3 linked regions of the Undibacterium sp. KW1 genome follow. The protein of the gene in region 1 binds, or shares a complex with, the protein of each later gene. Links are inferred from orthologs where the notes say so. Each region holds a gene or a part of one and is shown on either strand. Other genes may lie near its edges. The genes, in order: secY, secA and secG.

Evidence for each region.
Region 2: the proteins of secY (region 1) and secA are in contact, whole or in part, in a crystal structure (PDB 3DIN), measured with the Thermotoga maritima proteins. The link is inferred for Undibacterium sp. KW1 from one-to-one orthologs. Residues at the interface, in WP_004081795.1 of Thermotoga maritima: Glu108, Gly109, Glu110, Glu111, Ala236, Glu237, Arg238, Arg239, Ile240, Thr241, Ile242, Gln243, Tyr244, Ala245, Arg246, Arg247, Val248, Thr249, Gly250, Arg251, Arg252, Val253, Tyr254, Gly256, Ala257, Ser258, Thr259, Tyr260, Leu261, Pro262; in WP_004082002.1 of Thermotoga maritima: Glu261, Ala262, Arg263, Lys300, Ala301, Arg302, Thr303, Ile304, Ile305, Leu323, Tyr324, Asp325, Pro326, Val329, Ser330, Tyr333, Ile336, Lys340, Phe345, Val349, Glu363, Phe364, Tyr374, Ser375, Gly376, Gly377, Glu393, Ile395, Thr482, Ser483.
Region 3: secY (region 1) and secG share a complex: the UniProt entries of both Escherichia coli proteins name them as parts of the sec protein translocase complex. The link is inferred for Undibacterium sp. KW1 from one-to-one orthologs.

What each region holds. Positions count from the first base shown.
Region 1 is NZ_AP018439.1:515,870-521,086, reverse strand. Bases 1,055-3,908 are described here. They hold secY (preprotein translocase subunit SecY), read right to left. Parts: upstream 3,224-3,908; coding sequence 1,886-3,223; downstream 1,055-1,885. Other genes in these bases: rpsE (30S ribosomal protein S5), read right to left, coding at 3,899-3,908; rpmD (50S ribosomal protein L30), read right to left, coding at 3,709-3,888; rplO (50S ribosomal protein L15), read right to left, coding at 3,249-3,680; infA (translation initiation factor IF-1), read right to left, coding at 1,644-1,862; rpmJ (50S ribosomal protein L36), read right to left, coding at 1,497-1,610. In the rest of the region: rpsD (30S ribosomal protein S4), read right to left, coding at 1-422; more of rpsK, read right to left, coding at 668-1,054; more of rpsE, read right to left, coding at 3,909-4,417; rplR (50S ribosomal protein L18), read right to left, coding at 4,430-4,792; rplF (50S ribosomal protein L6), read right to left, coding at 4,805-5,217. UniProt on the Escherichia coli protein: The central subunit of the protein translocation channel SecYEG. Consists of two halves formed by TMs 1-5 and 6-10.
Region 2 is NZ_AP018439.1:902,148-907,804, forward strand. Bases 1,187-4,480 are described here. They hold secA (preprotein translocase subunit SecA), read left to right. Parts: upstream 1,187-1,520; coding sequence 1,521-4,280; downstream 4,281-4,480. Other genes in these bases: UNDKW_RS04070 (M23 family metallopeptidase), read left to right, coding at 1,187-1,288; UNDKW_RS04080 (acyl-CoA dehydrogenase family protein), read left to right, coding at 4,478-4,480. In the rest of the region: UNDKW_RS04065 (DciA family protein), read right to left, coding at 1-255; more of UNDKW_RS04070, read left to right, coding at 338-1,186; more of UNDKW_RS04080, read left to right, coding at 4,481-5,657. UniProt on the Escherichia coli protein: Required for protein export, interacts with the SecYEG preprotein conducting channel.
Region 3 is NZ_AP018439.1:3,360,236-3,365,583, reverse strand. Bases 1,238-4,222 are described here. They hold secG (preprotein translocase subunit SecG), read left to right. Parts: upstream 1,238-2,520; coding sequence 2,521-2,925; downstream 2,926-4,222. Other genes in these bases: UNDKW_RS15125 (NADH-quinone oxidoreductase subunit C), read left to right, coding at 4,082-4,222; UNDKW_RS15130 (NADH-quinone oxidoreductase subunit B family protein), read left to right, coding at 3,576-4,052; UNDKW_RS15135 (NADH-quinone oxidoreductase subunit A), read left to right, coding at 3,210-3,569; tpiA (triose-phosphate isomerase), read left to right, coding at 1,736-2,479; UNDKW_RS15155 (NAD(P)H-quinone oxidoreductase), read left to right, coding at 1,238-1,547. Also shown: pnp (polyribonucleotide nucleotidyltransferase), read left to right, coding at 1-416; more of UNDKW_RS15155, read left to right, coding at 567-1,237; more of UNDKW_RS15125, read left to right, coding at 4,223-4,678; UNDKW_RS15120 (NADH-quinone oxidoreductase subunit D), read left to right, coding at 4,678-5,348. UniProt on the Escherichia coli protein: Subunit of the protein translocation channel SecYEG. Overexpression of some hybrid proteins has been thought to jam the protein secretion apparatus resulting in cell death; while this may be true it also results in FtsH-mediated degradation of SecY.

The sequences.
Region 1 (5,217 bases):
CCAGCTTTAACCTGGTAAGAAGCGATGTTAACAACGATACCGTTGACTGTGAATGCTTTGTGGCTCACCAGTTGGCGTGCTTCAGCGCGTGTGGAGCCGAAGCCCATACGGTAAGCAACGTTGTCCAGACGGGATTCCAGCAATTTCAACAGTGTTTCGCCTGTGTTGCCTTTTTGACGGTCAGCTTCTGCGAAGTAGCGGCGGAACTGACGTTCCAAAACGCCGTACATACGTTTAACTTTTTGCTTTTCGCGCAATTGGTTACCGAAGTCAGAGGTACGAGCACCGGAAGTGCGACCATGTTGACCTGGTTTTGCGTCCAGTTTGCATTTGGAGTCCAGGGAGCGGCGTGCGCTCTTCAAGAACAGGTCCGTGCCTTCGCGACGGGAAAGTTTTGCTTTTGGTCCGATATAACGTGCCACGATATTTTCCTTGTAAATGACGTAATGTTTTCTACACTACGCTAGTCTGATCTGCCTGCAACCAGACGGTGGTCTTAACAACAAAGGCTGGGCCTTTGATTAAAATGATTGCTACTCTAAAATTTCCACAACACAAAACCCGCCAACGAAATGGCGGGTCTGCATTCTAACGGAGATTCCGCAAGAATGCCAGCAGAGAATAATTCTGCCTGACCAGGTAACTTAAAGCGACCTAGTGTTCCAGCTTAGATACGACGACGCTTTGGAGGGCGGCAGCCGTTATGTGGGACTGGAGTAACGTCTTGAATCAGGGAGATCTTGATACCCAGATTGTTCAAAGCGCGTACTGAAGATTCGCGACCTGGGCCTGGGCCTTTGATACGAACTTCCAGATTTTTGATACCGCATTCAACGGCCACTTTACCAGCTGCCTCTGCTGCAACCTGCGCTGCAAACGGAGTAGATTTACGTGAGCCTTTAAAACCAGCACCACCGGCAGTTGCCCAAGACAACGCATTGCCTTGACGATCAGTGATCGTGATGATGGTGTTGTTGAAAGAAGCGTGAACGTGAGCGATACCTTCTGCAACGTTCTTTTTAACTTTCTTACGCGCACGTGCTGCTGCAGCGTTATTTTGAGCTTTTGCCATAATGTTTTCCTTGGATCCGGGCTAGCCTGGATTATTTCTTCAAAGATTGCGCTGCTTTACGTGGACCCTTGCGAGTACGCGCATTTGTACGTGTGCGTTGGCCACGGACAGGCAAACCTTTACGATGACGCAGGCCACGGTAGCAACCCAGGTCCATCAAACGTTTGATGTTCATGGAGAGTTCACGACGCAAGTCGCCTTCGACGATAAATTTACCGATTTCGTCGCGAAGCTTCTCGAGTTCGTTGTCATCCAGATCTTTAACCTTTTTATTGGTCAAAACACCTGTTGCGTCACAGATTTTCTGTGCGCGTGGACGGCCAATACCATAGATGGCTGTCAAGCCGATTACGGTATGCTGATGATTTGGGATATTAACCCCTGCGATACGTGCCATTCGTTATTCCTCGTTCAATAACGTTAATTAACCTTGGCGCTGCTTATGGCGTGGTTCTGTGCAAATAACACGAACAACACCCTTGCGCTTGATGATTTTGCAGTTGCGGCAGATCCGCTTAACTGATGCGAGAACTTTCATTTTTGCCCTCTTTCCTTCTAGTTCATTTTAAATTTACTTGGTACGGAACACTATTCGCGCCCGGCTCAAATCATAAGGCGTCAATTCCACTGTCACCTTATCACCTGGAAGGATACGGATATAGTTCATCCGCATCTTCCCGGAAATATGGCCAAGTACAACATGCCCGTTTTCCAACTTAACTCGAAATGTTGCATTCGGAAGATTCTCAAGAATCTCGCCCTGCATCTGTATAACGTCGTCTTTTGCCATTCGATCTGCTGTCCCCTGGGTGATTACCTTGAAGGAATCCCGCCCTTGAAATTTGCTTTACGAAGAAGCGATTCATATTGCTGGGACATCACATAGTTCTGTACCTGCGCCATAAAGTCCATGGTCACCACCACGATAATCAGCAGAGACGTTCCGCCAAAATAAAATGGTACTTTCCACTTCGCAATCAAAAATTCTGGCAACAGACAAACCAGCGTAATGTAAATCGCACCTGCCAGCGTCAAACGCATCAATATCTTGTCGATATAGCGTGCGGTCTGATCACCTGGACGTATCCCGGGAACAAAAGCACCACTCTTCTTCAAGTTATCTGCGGTTTCCTTGCTATTGAATACCAAGGCGGTATAGAAAAAGCAGAAGAAAATGATCGCTATTGCATACAACAAAGCGTGTATAGGTTCACCAGGCGCCATCGACGCTGCCAGATCCTTCAGGAAAGTGATAAAACCACTTGTAGAAGACTCTGCACCCTTGGTAAACCAGCTGGTAATCGTCGCCGGGAACAAGATAATCGACGAAGCAAAAATAGGAGGAATAACACCAGCCATATTCAGCTTCAGTGGCAAATGACTGCTTTGACCACCATAAATCTTGTTACCAACCTGACGTTTTGCATAATTCACCAGGATCTTGCGCTGACCACGCTCGACATACACTACCGCAAACGTTACTGCAGGTACAACAACACAGATAACCAGTGCAGCGAAGTTACCCATTTGACCAGTACGTACCAGCTCAAACAGATTACTCAGACCACCAGGCAAACCTGCTGCGATACCGGCGAAAATGATGATGGAGATACCATTTCCCAGACCGCGCTCAGTGATTTGCTCACCTAACCACATCAGGAACATGGTGCCTGTCACCAGCGACAATACCGTCGTCAGACGAAATGCCATGCCAGGATCAAGTACCAGACCGGCCTGACCTTCCAGACCAAATGCAATAAAGTAACTTTCGATTAAGGCCAGAACCACAGTGCCATAACGTGTAAATTGCGTAATCTTTCTACGACCGGACTCGCCCTCTTTTTTGAGCGCTTCCAGCTGAGGAGAGACTATCGACATCAATTGCATGATGATCGACGCAGAGATATACGGCATGATACCCAGGGCGAATACAGTGAATCTTTGCATCGCGCCACCAGAGAACATATTGAACATACCCAGCAAACCACCCTGGTTCTGTTTGAACATGTCTTCCAGCACTTTGGCGTCTATACCCGGTACAGGAACATGTGCACCAATCCTGTAGACAACCAGTGCCGCCAGCAAGAACCAGAGTCGCCCCCAGGGAAACCCGCTTGCAGCACTTTTAGCTTGTTGTGGAGATGTTGCCAATTAATGCTCCGGTTGTCTGCTTGAATTAAGCGATTGTGCCACCAGCAGCTTCGATTGCAGCTTTAGCGCCTTTAGTGACGATCAAGCCGTTCAAAGAAACTTTCTTGGTGATAGCACCAGACAAGATCACACGGACTACACGTGCGAGCTCAGAAACGACACCGGCTTGTTTCAAAGCCAAAACGTCGATCTCTGTGACTGGCAGGTTTTCCAGATCTGTCAGGCGAATTTCTGCTTTGTACGGTGTTGCCAGTGATTTGAAACCACGTTTTGGCAAACGACGTTGCAGAGGCATCTGACCGCCTTCAAAACCGACTTTATGAAAGCCGCCTGAACGGGATTTTTGGCCTTTATGACCGCGACCCGCTGTTTTACCTAAGCCTGAGCCGATACCGCGACCAACACGACGTTTGTAGTGTTTTGCGCCATCTGCTGGCTGGATTGTATTCAATTCCATAATTTGCTCCGATCGCAAACCAAACGGCTTACGATACAACCTTCACAAGATACGAGACTTTATTGATCATGCCACGTACTGCCGGTGTGTCTTCCAATTCAGAAACTGAATTGACGCGACGCAGACCCAGGCCACGTACAGTTGCACGGTGATCCTGGCGTGTGCCGATCAAACCTTTAACCAATTGCACTTTTACTGTCTTAGACATGAGGTGCTCCTTAACCGAGAATTTCTTCAACAGTTTTGCCACGCTTTGCAGCGATTTCAGATGGAGTACTCATCTTGGCCAAACCATTCAAAGTTGCACGAACCATGTTGTAAGGATTTGTGGAGCCGTTGGATTTCGCCACGACATTTACAATACCCATTACTTCAAAAATCGCGCGCATTGGACCACCAGCGATAACGCCAGTACCTTCTTTTGCTGGAGAAATCATGACGGAAGACGCGCCGTGCTTGCCAGTAACGGTGTGCTGCAGAGTACCGTTCTTCAAAGTCACTTTGATCATCTTGCGACGTGCTTCTTCCATCGCTTTTTGTACAGCAACTGGAACTTCTTTCGATTTCCCTTTGCCCATACCGATACGGCCATCGCCATCACCTACGACTGTCAGCGCTGCGAAACCCATGATACGACCACCCTTGACCACTTTGGTCACGCGGTTGATCGCGATCATTTTTTCGCGCATGCCATCATCCGGCTTGTCGGCTGCTGTTTTTGCTTGCATTTTTGCCATGACAAATTTTCCTTAGAACTTCAAGCCAGCTTCACGGGCAGCTTCTGCAAGCGCCTTGATGCGACCGTGGTAACGGAAACCGGAGCGGTCAAACGCAACTTCGGTAACCCCTGCTTTGATTGCCTTCTCTGCAACACGCTTGCCGATCAAGCTTGCTGCAGCAGCGTTGCCGCCTGCACCAGACTTGCCAGCCAACTCTGCACGTACTTCTGCTTCTACGGTAGAGGCAGATGCCAACACTTTGGCGTCTGGGCCAATGATGTTTGCATAGATGTGCAGGTTTGTGCGATGCACGGCCAGGCGGTTCACTTTGAGTTCTGCGATCTTGGCACGGGTTTGACGTGCGCGGCGCAGACGTGATTGTTTCTTGTCCATCGTCAACCCCTATTACTTCTTCTTGGTTTCTTTAATCACAACCACTTCGTCCGCATAGCGAACGCCTTTGCCTTTATAAGGCTCTGGACTGCGGTATGCACGAACTTCAGCAGCAACCTGACCAACTTTTTGTTTATCAATCCCTTTGATCAGGATTTCAGTTGGAGTTGGTGTTGCGCATGTAACGCCAGCTGGCATTGCGTGAACAACAGGGTGCGAGAAACCAAGAGACAAATTCAATTTGTCGCCTTGTGCTTGCGCTTTGTAACCAACGCCGACCAAGTTCAGTTTCTTTTCGAAACCTTTAGTGACGCCGTTAACCATATTGTTGACCAGGGCACGCAGGGTACCGCTCATCGCATTGGCTTCACGACCATCATTAGCTGGGGAAAAACTCAAAGTGCCATTGTCGTTCGCAATTGTCA
Region 2 (5,657 bases), 390 kb from region 1 along the record:
TTTGGTCGCCAGTGCGGCATTCGGCGCTGATAGCGTCAACTGTCCCTCCGTTACTTGCATGACCTCACAAGAGGCAAATATCGGCGGCAGTATCAGTCCACAGTCTTTTTGCAGCTTCAGATTGCGCTGCACTGTGGGCAGTAGTTGTGAGATTTTCTCGTTGCTGCGCAAAAAGTCAGCGGCTTCGCTGGCACCAGGCACTTTGCGACCGCGTTTAATGTTAATCGGATAGGTAGGGCGTGAGAATGTTGACATGCGCAATACCTTACCACAAACAGGGCAGGCCAGCTCTCACAAGGAGCACCAGGCCGCCTTTCGTTTTCAGAGGAGCATATTGATGCAAATCATTTTGATGCACTCCCGCTTTACCCAGGCAAAGTCAGTGACTTTGTCTTCCCGTCACGTCATCCTTGCTACTTTTGCATTCCTGTTGGTCATCACTTGTTGCGCTGCCCTGATGGCGGCCCTGACCCTGAAGCTGGCCAGCGCTGACTTGCCAGTCTTGCGCGACCTGGTTCCGGTCGCTGCCGCAAGTGATGCTGGCAATAAAGACAAGTTCATGAAAGAAAACCTCGCTGCGATGGCGGCCAAGCTCGGTGAAATGCAGGCGCAACTGATACGTCTCGATGCACTCGGTGAGCGGGTGCAGGGCCTGGCCGGTGTCAAGCCGGAAGAATTCAACTTCAAGGAATTGCCGGGCCGTGGCGGCCCTGAGGTTACTACACAGCCCGCCAAGGAATTGAATATGGCAGAATTCCAGGCAGCACTGGCTGCGATGTCGGTAGATATAGAACACCGCTCGGATTATATGAATGTAGTTGAAACCAAGCTCATGGGTTTCAAGGTGCAATCCAAGCTCCTGCCAACCATACAACCTGTTAATGTTGCTTACAATGCATCTGGTTTTGGCTGGCGGCTTGACCCCTTTTCTGGCCGCAGTGCCTTTCATGAGGGCATCGATTTCTCAGGACCTACCGGTACCCACATCGTTGCAGCAGCTGGTGGTGTCGTGGTTGCGGCAGAATATCATCCACAATTTGGCAATATGGTGGAAATTGATCATGGTGGCGAAATCATGACCCGTTATGCCCACTCTTCCAAAATCCACGTTAAGCTGGGTGATATCGTCAAACGTGGCCAGCATATTGCAGACATTGGTTCTACCGGCCGTTCCACAGGTGCACATTTGCACTTTGAAGTACATGTCAAAGGCGTACCACAAAATCCCCACAAATTCTTATCTGCCGGGGCTAATCAGGCCAATCTTTCTGCATTGAATCAAAAATAACTTGAGATTGCCGATTCAGCCTCCAACTGCCATTTCATGTCTGGGAATTGTTTGCCGGGTACGCGCCCAGTAATTGCCAAATAATCCATTTTACTGCCCAACAGGCAGGGAAATTGCGCAATTACTGGTTAATTGAGTGTCACATGGTAAAATCACAGGTTATCCTAATGTTGTTGTCAAATTAAGCACTATTTCAACAATTTTTTTAAGAATTTAACTTTCCGTTCATAGCATGTCATTCCTGACCAAGATATTCGGCAGCCGCAATCAGCGGCTTTTGAAGCAATACCAAAAGACGGTGCGTGAGATCAACGCATTGGAACCCAAGCTGGAAGCCTTGTCGGACGAGGCTTTGCAAGCCAAGACTGCCGAGTTCAAAGCACGTGTTGCGAACGGAGAGTCACTCGATGCCATACTCGTCGAAGCTTTTGCTGTCTGCCGTGAGGCCAGCAAGCGCGTCCTGAAAATGCGTCATTTTGACGTGCAGATGATAGGCGGCATGGTTTTGCATTACGGCAAAATCGCTGAAATGGGCACGGGCGAGGGTAAAACCCTGATGGCGACCCTGCCAATCTACCTGAATGCCTTGTCTGGCAAGGGCGTGCACGTTGTTACCGTCAATGATTATCTGGCGCAGCGCGATGCCGAATGGATGGGGCGCCTGTATGGCTGGCTGGGACTGACTACCGGTATCAACCTGTCGCAGCTTGATCATGATGCCAAGCAGGCAGCCTATGCTTCTGACATTACCTATGGCACGAATAACGAATACGGCTTCGATTACCTGCGCGATAACATGGTCTATGAAGCCAAGGACCGTGTACAGCGCAGCCTGAATTTTGCCGTTGTCGATGAAGTTGATTCCATCCTCATTGATGAGGCCCGTACGCCATTGATCATTTCCGGCCAGGCTGAAAATCATACGGAGCTGTACTACAAAATCAATGAAGTACCCAAGCTGCTGACCCTGCAAATCGGTGAAGAAACACCTGATGGCAAGGGCAAGATAGAAGTGCCAGGTGACTACACCAAGGACGAGAAAGCTCATCAGGTCTTGCTGACTGAAGCCGGTCATGACAAGGTGGAACGCATACTCACGCAAATGGGTTTGCTGCCTGAAGGTGCATCTGTGTATGATGCCGCCAATATTACCCTGATCCATCATTTGTACGCCGCCCTGCGTGCACATGCCCTGTATTTCAAGGACCAGCACTATGTCGTGCAGAACGATGAAATCGTCATCGTTGATGAATTCACCGGCCGTATGATGACAGGCCGTCGCTGGTCTGATGGTTTGCACCAGGCGGTAGAAGCCAAAGAAGGTGTACGCATCCAGAACGAGAACCAGACGCTGGCATCGATCACTTTCCAGAACTACTTCCGTATGTACACCAAACTGTCAGGTATGACAGGTACGGCTGATACAGAGGCTTATGAATTCCAGGAAATCTACGGTCTCGAAACCGTGGTTATTCCACCTAACCGTCCTTCGCAACGCAAGGACAGGCAAGACCAGGTCTATAAGTCTGCGCATGAAAAATACAATGCCATGCTCATCGACATCAAGGATTGTTATGAGCGTGGTCAGCCAGTACTGGTAGGTACGACTTCGATTGAAAATTCTGAACTCCTGTCCGGCATACTGGACAAGGCCGGTTTGCCACACAATGTACTGAACGCCAAGCAGCATGCGCGTGAAGCGGAAATCATTGCCCAGGCCGGTCGTCCAAAAGCCATCACCATCGCTACCAATATGGCGGGTCGTGGTACGGATATCGTACTAGGTGGTAACGTCGCCAAACAGGTGCAAATGATAGAAGCGAATGCAGCTTTGTCTGATGCAGACAAAGAGATGCAATCGCAAAAGCTGCGTGACGAATGGCAGTCTCTGCATGAGACAGTGGTCAATGCTGGTGGCTTGCACATCGTTGGTACTGAACGCCATGAATCCCGTCGCGTGGATAATCAATTGCGTGGCCGTTCTGGCCGACAGGGCGATCCGGGTTCTTCCCGTTTTTACTTGTCACTCGACGATACACTGTTGCGTATTTTTGCCGGTGACCGCGTCCGTGCCATCATGGACAGGCTCAAAATGCCTGAAGGTGAACCTATAGAAGCAGGTATCGTTTCCCGCTCCATAGAGTCGGCACAACGCAAAGTCGAAGCACGTAACTTTGATATCCGCAAGCAATTGCTGGAGTACGATGACGTCGCCAATGACCAGCGTAAAGTGATTTACCAGCAACGTAATGAATTGCTGGAAGCGCAGGACATGGCAGAGTTGATCTCCTCCCTGCGTCATGGCATGTTTGAAGACATCGTACGTGAATATGTACCGGCAGAATCAGTCGAAGAACAGTGGAATATCCCGGGTCTCGAAGCAGTCTTGCGTGATGAATGGGCGCTTGATTTGCCGCTGTCGCAAATGCTCAAGGATGATGCCAATATCACCGATGAAGATATTCTTGAACGTGTGCAAAAAGCGGCCAATGATGTTTATGAAGCCAAGATATCCATCGTCGGCAAAGAATCTTTTGCCGGTTTCGAGCGCAATGTCATGCTGCAAAGCATAGATACACACTGGCGTGAACATCTGGCTGCACTCGATCATTTGCGCCAGGGTATCCATCTGCGCGGTTACGCACAGAAAAATCCTAAACAGGAATACAAGCGCGAAGCGTTTGAACTGTTTGGCCAGATGCTCGAAGCGATCAAGAACGAAGTGGTCAGGACTGTGGTCACTGTGCGTATACAATCCCGTGAAGAGATTGATGCTGCAGAAGAAAGACTGGCACAGTCGCAGATTGAAAACGTCCATTACCAGCACGCTGATTTTGATGCAGATGCAACGCCTGAAGAAATGCTGGCCCCGGTTGCTGATTTTGGTACTGACCAGCCAGAAATCAATTACGCCCTGAAAGTAGGCCGTAACGACCCTTGCCCTTGCGGCAGCGGTAAGAAGTTCAAGCAATGTCATGGCAAGCTTGCCTGATCATTGAGTAGTACAAAAACAAAAGGCGACCACTGGTCGCCTTTTGTTTTTTCGTCGTCCAGTGTCAATTTAGCGAATCCTGATGCCCTCACTTGACGCAAGCAAATCCCGGAGTTAAAGTGAACGAGCGTGCTTATTTGAGCATTCATTCTATATTCTGGCATCTCAACTTGTGATGACCAGACCTGAGGGGGCTTATGGACTTGAACTTTAACGATGCAGAGCTAGGTTTTCGTCAACTGGTCCGTCATTTCCTGCAAACTTCATTACCTCAGGCCATCAGCCAAAAAGTGCATCATGGCATAGCACTCGAAAAAAGCGATTACCAGCACTGGCAGAAGATATTGCACGCCCAGGGCTGGGGCGCCTCATCCTGGCCTGCTGCTCATGGCGGCACTGGCTGGTCTGCCGTGCAGCGCTATATATTTGAAGAAGAATGCGCCGCAGCTGGTGCGCCAAGGCTGCCACCTTTTGGCATCAAGATGGTGGCACCCGTCATCATGGAATTTGGCTCGCATGAGCAACAGCAGAGATTTTTGCCTAACATATTGACTGCCGATGAATGGTGGTGCCAGGGGTATTCGGAGCCGGGCTCCGGCTCTGACCTCGCTTCCGTCAAGACCACGGCTGAACGCAGGCGTGACAGCGAAGGCGAATACTATGTAGTCAATGGTCAAAAGACCTGGACTACACTGGCCCACTATGCCGACTGGATATTTTGCCTGGTCCGTACAGACCGCGAAGCCAAGGCACAGCGCGGTATTTCATTTTTACTCATCGACATGAAATCCCCTGGCGTCACCGTCAGGCCCATCATCACCATGGACGGTGCACATGAAGTCAATGAAGTCTGGTTTGATGATGTCAAAGTGCCAGCTGCCAACCTGGTGGGTGAAGAAAACAAGGGCTGGACTTATGCCAAGTTTTTGCTGGGGCATGAGCGCACCAATATCGCGGGTATAGGCATTGCCAAGCGTGAACTGGCCAGACTGAAAAGAGTGGCCGCTCGTGAATTCAAGAACGGCAAACCGCTTATGGAGGATGCTGCTTTTGCCATGCGTCTGGCGCAGGTAGAGATAGACTTGATGGCGCTGGAAATGACCAATCTGCACGTCTTGTCGGCAGAAGAGCAAAGCCATGCGCCGGGGCCGGAAGCATCGATACTGAAGATCAAGGGTACGGAAATACAACAGGCCATCACTGAATTGCTGGTGCAGGCCGTAGGGGAGCAGGCCTTGCCCCTGCGTGATCGCCAGGATACCAGCGAGCTGGCAAGCCCGCTTGCCATTAATTACCTGAATATGCGCAAGCTATCCATCTATGGTGGCTCAAATGAAATACAAAAAAATATCATTGCTCAAATGATCATGGGGCTGT
Region 3 (5,348 bases), 2.8 Mb from region 1 along the record:
CTCTGACAGAAGAAACTGGCACCCAAATCGATATCAGTGATGAGGGCGTCGTGACTATCGCTTCTGTTGATGCCGCCGCTGGTCAGGAAGCCAAGCGCCGTATCGAAGAGCTGACTGCAGAAGTTGAAGTTGGTAAAATCTACGAAGGTACAGTATTGAAATTGCTGGACTTCGGTGCGATCGTGCAAATCATGCCAGGTAAAGATGGTTTGCTGCACATCAGCCAAATCGCCAATGAGCGCGTGAATGCAGTTGCTGACTACCTCAAAGAAGGTCAGCAAGTACGTGTAAAAGTGCTGGAAACTGATGACCGTGGTCGCTTCAAGTTGTCGATGAAAGCAGCAGCTTCTGAATCTGAAGCGCAAGCTCAGCCGCAACAACAGCAACAGCAGCAACAGCAGCAACAACAGCAGTAGTAATAAATTCACGCAGCCTTTGGGCTGAGTGAATTAAAAATAAGTTGCAAATGAGTTGAAAACGCCCGTCTCGCACGGGCGTTTTTTTATTGGCTTACAATTGCGCACTGTATCGCTGGAACCCTACAAAGGCTGAAGATGAAAACTGAAATGCGCGCAATTGAAATTACCCAATATGGCAAGCCTGAAGTCTTGCAAATTTGCAGCAGGCCTGTGCCAGTGCCGGGTAAGGGAGAGCTATTGATCAAGGTTGCCGCAGCTGGCGTGAATCGCCCTGATGTCCTGCAGCGCCTTGGTTTTTACCCTGTGCCGCCAGGTGCTTCAGATTTGCCGGGTCTGGAAGTGGCCGGCGAAATAGTCGGTGGTGATGTGCAAGGCAGTGGTTTTGAGTTGGGTGACCAGGTTTGCGCATTGGTGCAGGGCGGTGGTTATGCGGAGTATTGCGTGGCACCTGCGGGGCAGTGCCTGAAGACACTAGCGGGCATGTCCATGATAGAGGCGGCCTCGCTGCCAGAAACCTATTTTACTGTCTGGAGTAATGTATTCCAGCGCGCGCATCTGTCGCCTGGCGAAAGTTTTCTGGTGCAGGGAGGTACTTCAGGTATAGGTGTCGCAGCAATCCAGATTGCCCGGGCATTGGGGCACAGGGTTTTTGCTACTGCTGGTTCTGATGAAAAGTGCAGGGCGACTGAAAAGCTGGGCGCGGAGCGCGGCATCAATTACAAGACTGAAAATTTTGTCGAAGTCGTCAAGGAATTAACAGCAGGTAAGGGGGTCGATGTCATTCTGGATATGGTGGCAGGCTCCTATGTGCCAAAAGAAATCAATTGCCTCGCCGATGATGGCAGGCTGGCGATTATTGCCCTGCTTGGTGGTAATTCGGCGGAGCTTGATCTGGGTCAGCTCTTGCGCAGGCGTTTGACGGTGACGGGTTCCACACTGCGCCCGCGCTCTGTTGCCTTCAAGGCAAAAATATCGACAGAGCTGCAAGAACATGTCTGGCCACTGCTGGTATCAAAAGAAATAGTCCCCGTAATACACCAGGTTTTTCCTCTAGAGCAGGCTGCCCAGGCACATGCAATGATGGAGGAGGGCTTGCATATAGGGAAAATCATGCTGACGCTGGATTAGCTTGACGCTTGTTGTTTTTGATTAAACCTGGTCTGGATGTGCTGATGCTTGCAAAATTGCTATGTTGGTCATAAATTTGATGTAATTATGTCTTTATAGTAACTTCGGAATGTAAAAACTGGTCTTGCTGGTTTGACCCTGTCTGCGGCGAAGGCTACAATAGACGGTTATTTATATTTTGGCTCACTATGCGACGCACCTTAATAGCCGGTAACTGGAAAATGAATGGTAGTTTTGCTGCTAACCGTTCATTGTTGTCTGAAGTCAAGGCGGGTTTGCCTGCCAGTTTGCAGTGTGATGTGCTGGTTTGTGTTCCTGCGCCTTATTTTGCACAATGTGCAGAATTATTGAGTGGTATTGCTGTGAGTTGGGGTGCGCAAGACGTGTCTGTGCATGCGCATGGCGCTTACACAGGTGAGATTTCCGCCTCCATGTTGCAGGATTGTGCTTGTAAATATGCAATTGTCGGGCACTCTGAGCGCCGTGCTTATCATGCTGAAACAAATGAGCTGGTAGCGCACAAGGCTCAGCAATTATTGAAGCATGGTGTCTTGCCTATAGTTTGCGTGGGCGAAACCCTGGAGCAGCGCGAAAGTGGTCAGACGAATGCGGTTGTAGCGGCGCAGTTGAATGCGGTGCTGGATGTGCTGAATAGCCTTAATGACCTGGTGATTGCCTATGAACCCGTCTGGGCTATAGGTACGGGTAAAACTGCAACACCTGAAATGGCGCAAGAAGTGCATCATTTCCTGCGTCAGCAAGTGGCCGTTCGTGATGCGGGTGCGGCAGAAAAAGTACAGATTTTGTATGGTGGTAGCATGAAGCCGGAAAATGCCAGGGAGTTATTGGCAATGCCCGATATTGATGGTGGTTTGATTGGTGGGGCTGCACTGAAGTCGCAAGATTTTCTTGCGATCATCGCTGCCAGTTAATTGATTTATTGTAGTACTTAATTTTTACTTGGATGTTTTGAATGCAAACTTTACACACGTTGGTCATCGTTATTCAGATTCTGTCTGCTTTGACAATTATTGGTCTGGTTTTATTGCAGCACGGTAAAGGTGCTGATATGGGTGCCTCTTTTGGCTCTGGCGCTTCTGGTAGCTTGTTTGGTGCGACGGGTTCTTCGAATTTCTTGTCCAAGGCAACGGGTATAGCTGCTGCGATATTTTTTGCGGCGACTTTGGGTCTGGCGGTGTTTAGTACTGGCGCACGCAAGCCTTCCGGTGGTGTGATGGAGGGTGTTACTACCGTATCTCAGCCAGCAACTAATGCCGCTGCGGTCAGTGCGCCAGCATCGGCTCCTGCTGCAAGTGCAGCATCTGCGGCATCTGTGCCTGCCTCTTCTGCGGCTCAGTCTGGTCAGATTCCAAAATAAATTGATTTTGCTCAGCAAAAAACTTTGAATTGCTGCAATTGCGCGTTGAACAATGAGGCTATACATAGTAGAATGCTGGGCTTAAGCCGACGTGGTGAAATTGGTAGACACGCTATCTTGAGGGGGTAGTGGCGAAAGCTGTACGAGTTCGAGTCTCGTCGTCGGCACCAAAAAAATAGGGTCAGTTTTCTTTATTGGCCCAGTCGAGGAAGTGGATGTCTCTTGTTGTGTGATCTTGAGAAACATCTCGCTTCAATCTGGCATTCAATTACAGGTGGCCTAACGTGAACCTCGAAAATTATTTCCCAGTTCTTCTCTTTATTCTGGTTGGTATCGCCGTTGGCGTGGTGCCGCAAATTCTGGGGCGTGTTCTTGCTCCATACAAACCAGACTCACAAAAAAATTCTGCTTACGAATGCGGTTTTGAGGCATTTGAGGATGCGCGCATGAAGTTTGATGTGCGTTATTACCTGGTCGCGATTCTGTTTATTTTGTTTGATCTGGAAACAGCATTCTTCTTCCCTTGGGGTGTGGCAATGCGTGACCTGGGTTGGGCAGGTTTTCTGATTATGCTTGGCTTCGTGCTCGAGTTTGGCGTTGGATTTTGGTACATCTGGAAAAAAGGCGCTCTGGATTGGGAGTGATGGATTATGGCAATTGAAGGTGTATTTAACGAAAACTTTGTTACCACAACAGCCGACAAGCTGATCAACTGGACGCGCACCGGCTCCATGTGGCCGATGACTTTTGGTCTGGCTTGCTGTGCGGTAGAGATGATGCATGCTGGTGCGTCGCGCTATGATCTGGATCGTTTTGGGGTGGTGTTTCGCCCATCTCCGCGTCAGTCTGATGTCATGATTGTTGCTGGTACGTTGTGTAACAAGATGGCACCTGCGCTGCGCAAGGTATATGACCAGATGGCCGAGCCACGCTGGGTGATTTCCATGGGGTCTTGCGCCAATGGTGGTGGTTACTACCATTATTCGTATTCTGTTGTGCGCGGTTGTGACCGCATTGTGCCAGTTGATATTTATGTGCCAGGTTGCCCGCCAACCGCTGAGGCGCTGATGTACGGCATCATACAGTTGCAAAACAAGATCAAACGTACCAATACCATTGCTCGTTAATCGCGCGATCGCTGGGGCAATAATAAATTATGACTACCAAACTGGAAAACCTTGAGGCGGCAGTAAAAAATGTCTTGGGTGAGCGTATTCTGGACTTGAAGAATGCGCTGGGTGAAATCACCATCGTGGTTTCTGCAACTGCTTATCTGGATGTGATGCGCACTTTGCGTGACCATGCAGAAACCAGTTTTGAAGAATTGATCGACCTTTGTGGTGTCGATTATTCTGCTTATGGCGATGGTTTGTGGGAAGGTGCACGTTATGCTGTAGTTTCACACTTGCTGTCGATCAAACATAACTGGCGTTTGCGTGTGCGCGTGTTTGCAGCGGATGATGAAATGCCGGTCGTGCCTTCGCTGATCGATATCTGGAATGCGGCTAACTGGTATGAACGCGAAGCGTTTGACCTGTTTGGTATTCTGTTTGATGGTCACAATGATTTGCGCCGTATATTGACCGACTATGGTTTCATCGGTCATCCATTCCGTAAAGATTTTCCAGTTTCCGGCTATGTTGAAATGCGCTATGACGCAGATCAAAAGCGCGTTGTTTACCAGCCTGTCACGATAGAGCCGCGCGAAAATGTGCCGCGTGTGATTCGTGAAGAAAATTACGGGATGAAATAATGGCTGAGATTAAGAATTACACCCTGAACTTTGGTCCTCAGCATCCTGCTGCGCACGGTGTGTTGCGCCTGGTACTGGAGCTTGACGGTGAAGTGATACAGCGTGCTGATCCGCACATTGGTCTCCTGCATCGTGCGACTGAAAAACTGGCTGAGCAAAAAACTTTCCTGCAATCCGTGCCTTACATGGATCGCCTGGACTATGTGTCCATGATGGCCAATGAACATGCCTATGTCATGGCCATAGAAAAGATGCTGGGTCTGGAAGTGCCTTTGCGTGCGCAGTATATCCGCGTCATGTTTGACGAAATCACGCGTCTGCTGAACCACTTGCTGTGGATAGGTGCGCATGCGCTGGACGTGGGTGCGATGGCGGTTTTCCTGTACGCCTTCCGTGAACGTGAAGATCTGATGGATTGCTATGAAGCAGTCTCAGGCGCACGCTTGCATGCTGCTTACTATCGCCCAGGTGGTGTGTATCGTGATTTGCCGGACCAAATGCCGCAATTCACTGTATCGGCCTTGAAGAATGAAAAAGCGATGAAGTTGCTGAATGAAAACCGTCAGGGTTCCCTGCTGGATTTCATTGAAGACTTCACTAACCGTTTCCCAAAATATGTCGATGAATACGAAACACTGTTGACCGATAACCGTATCTGGAAACAGCGTCT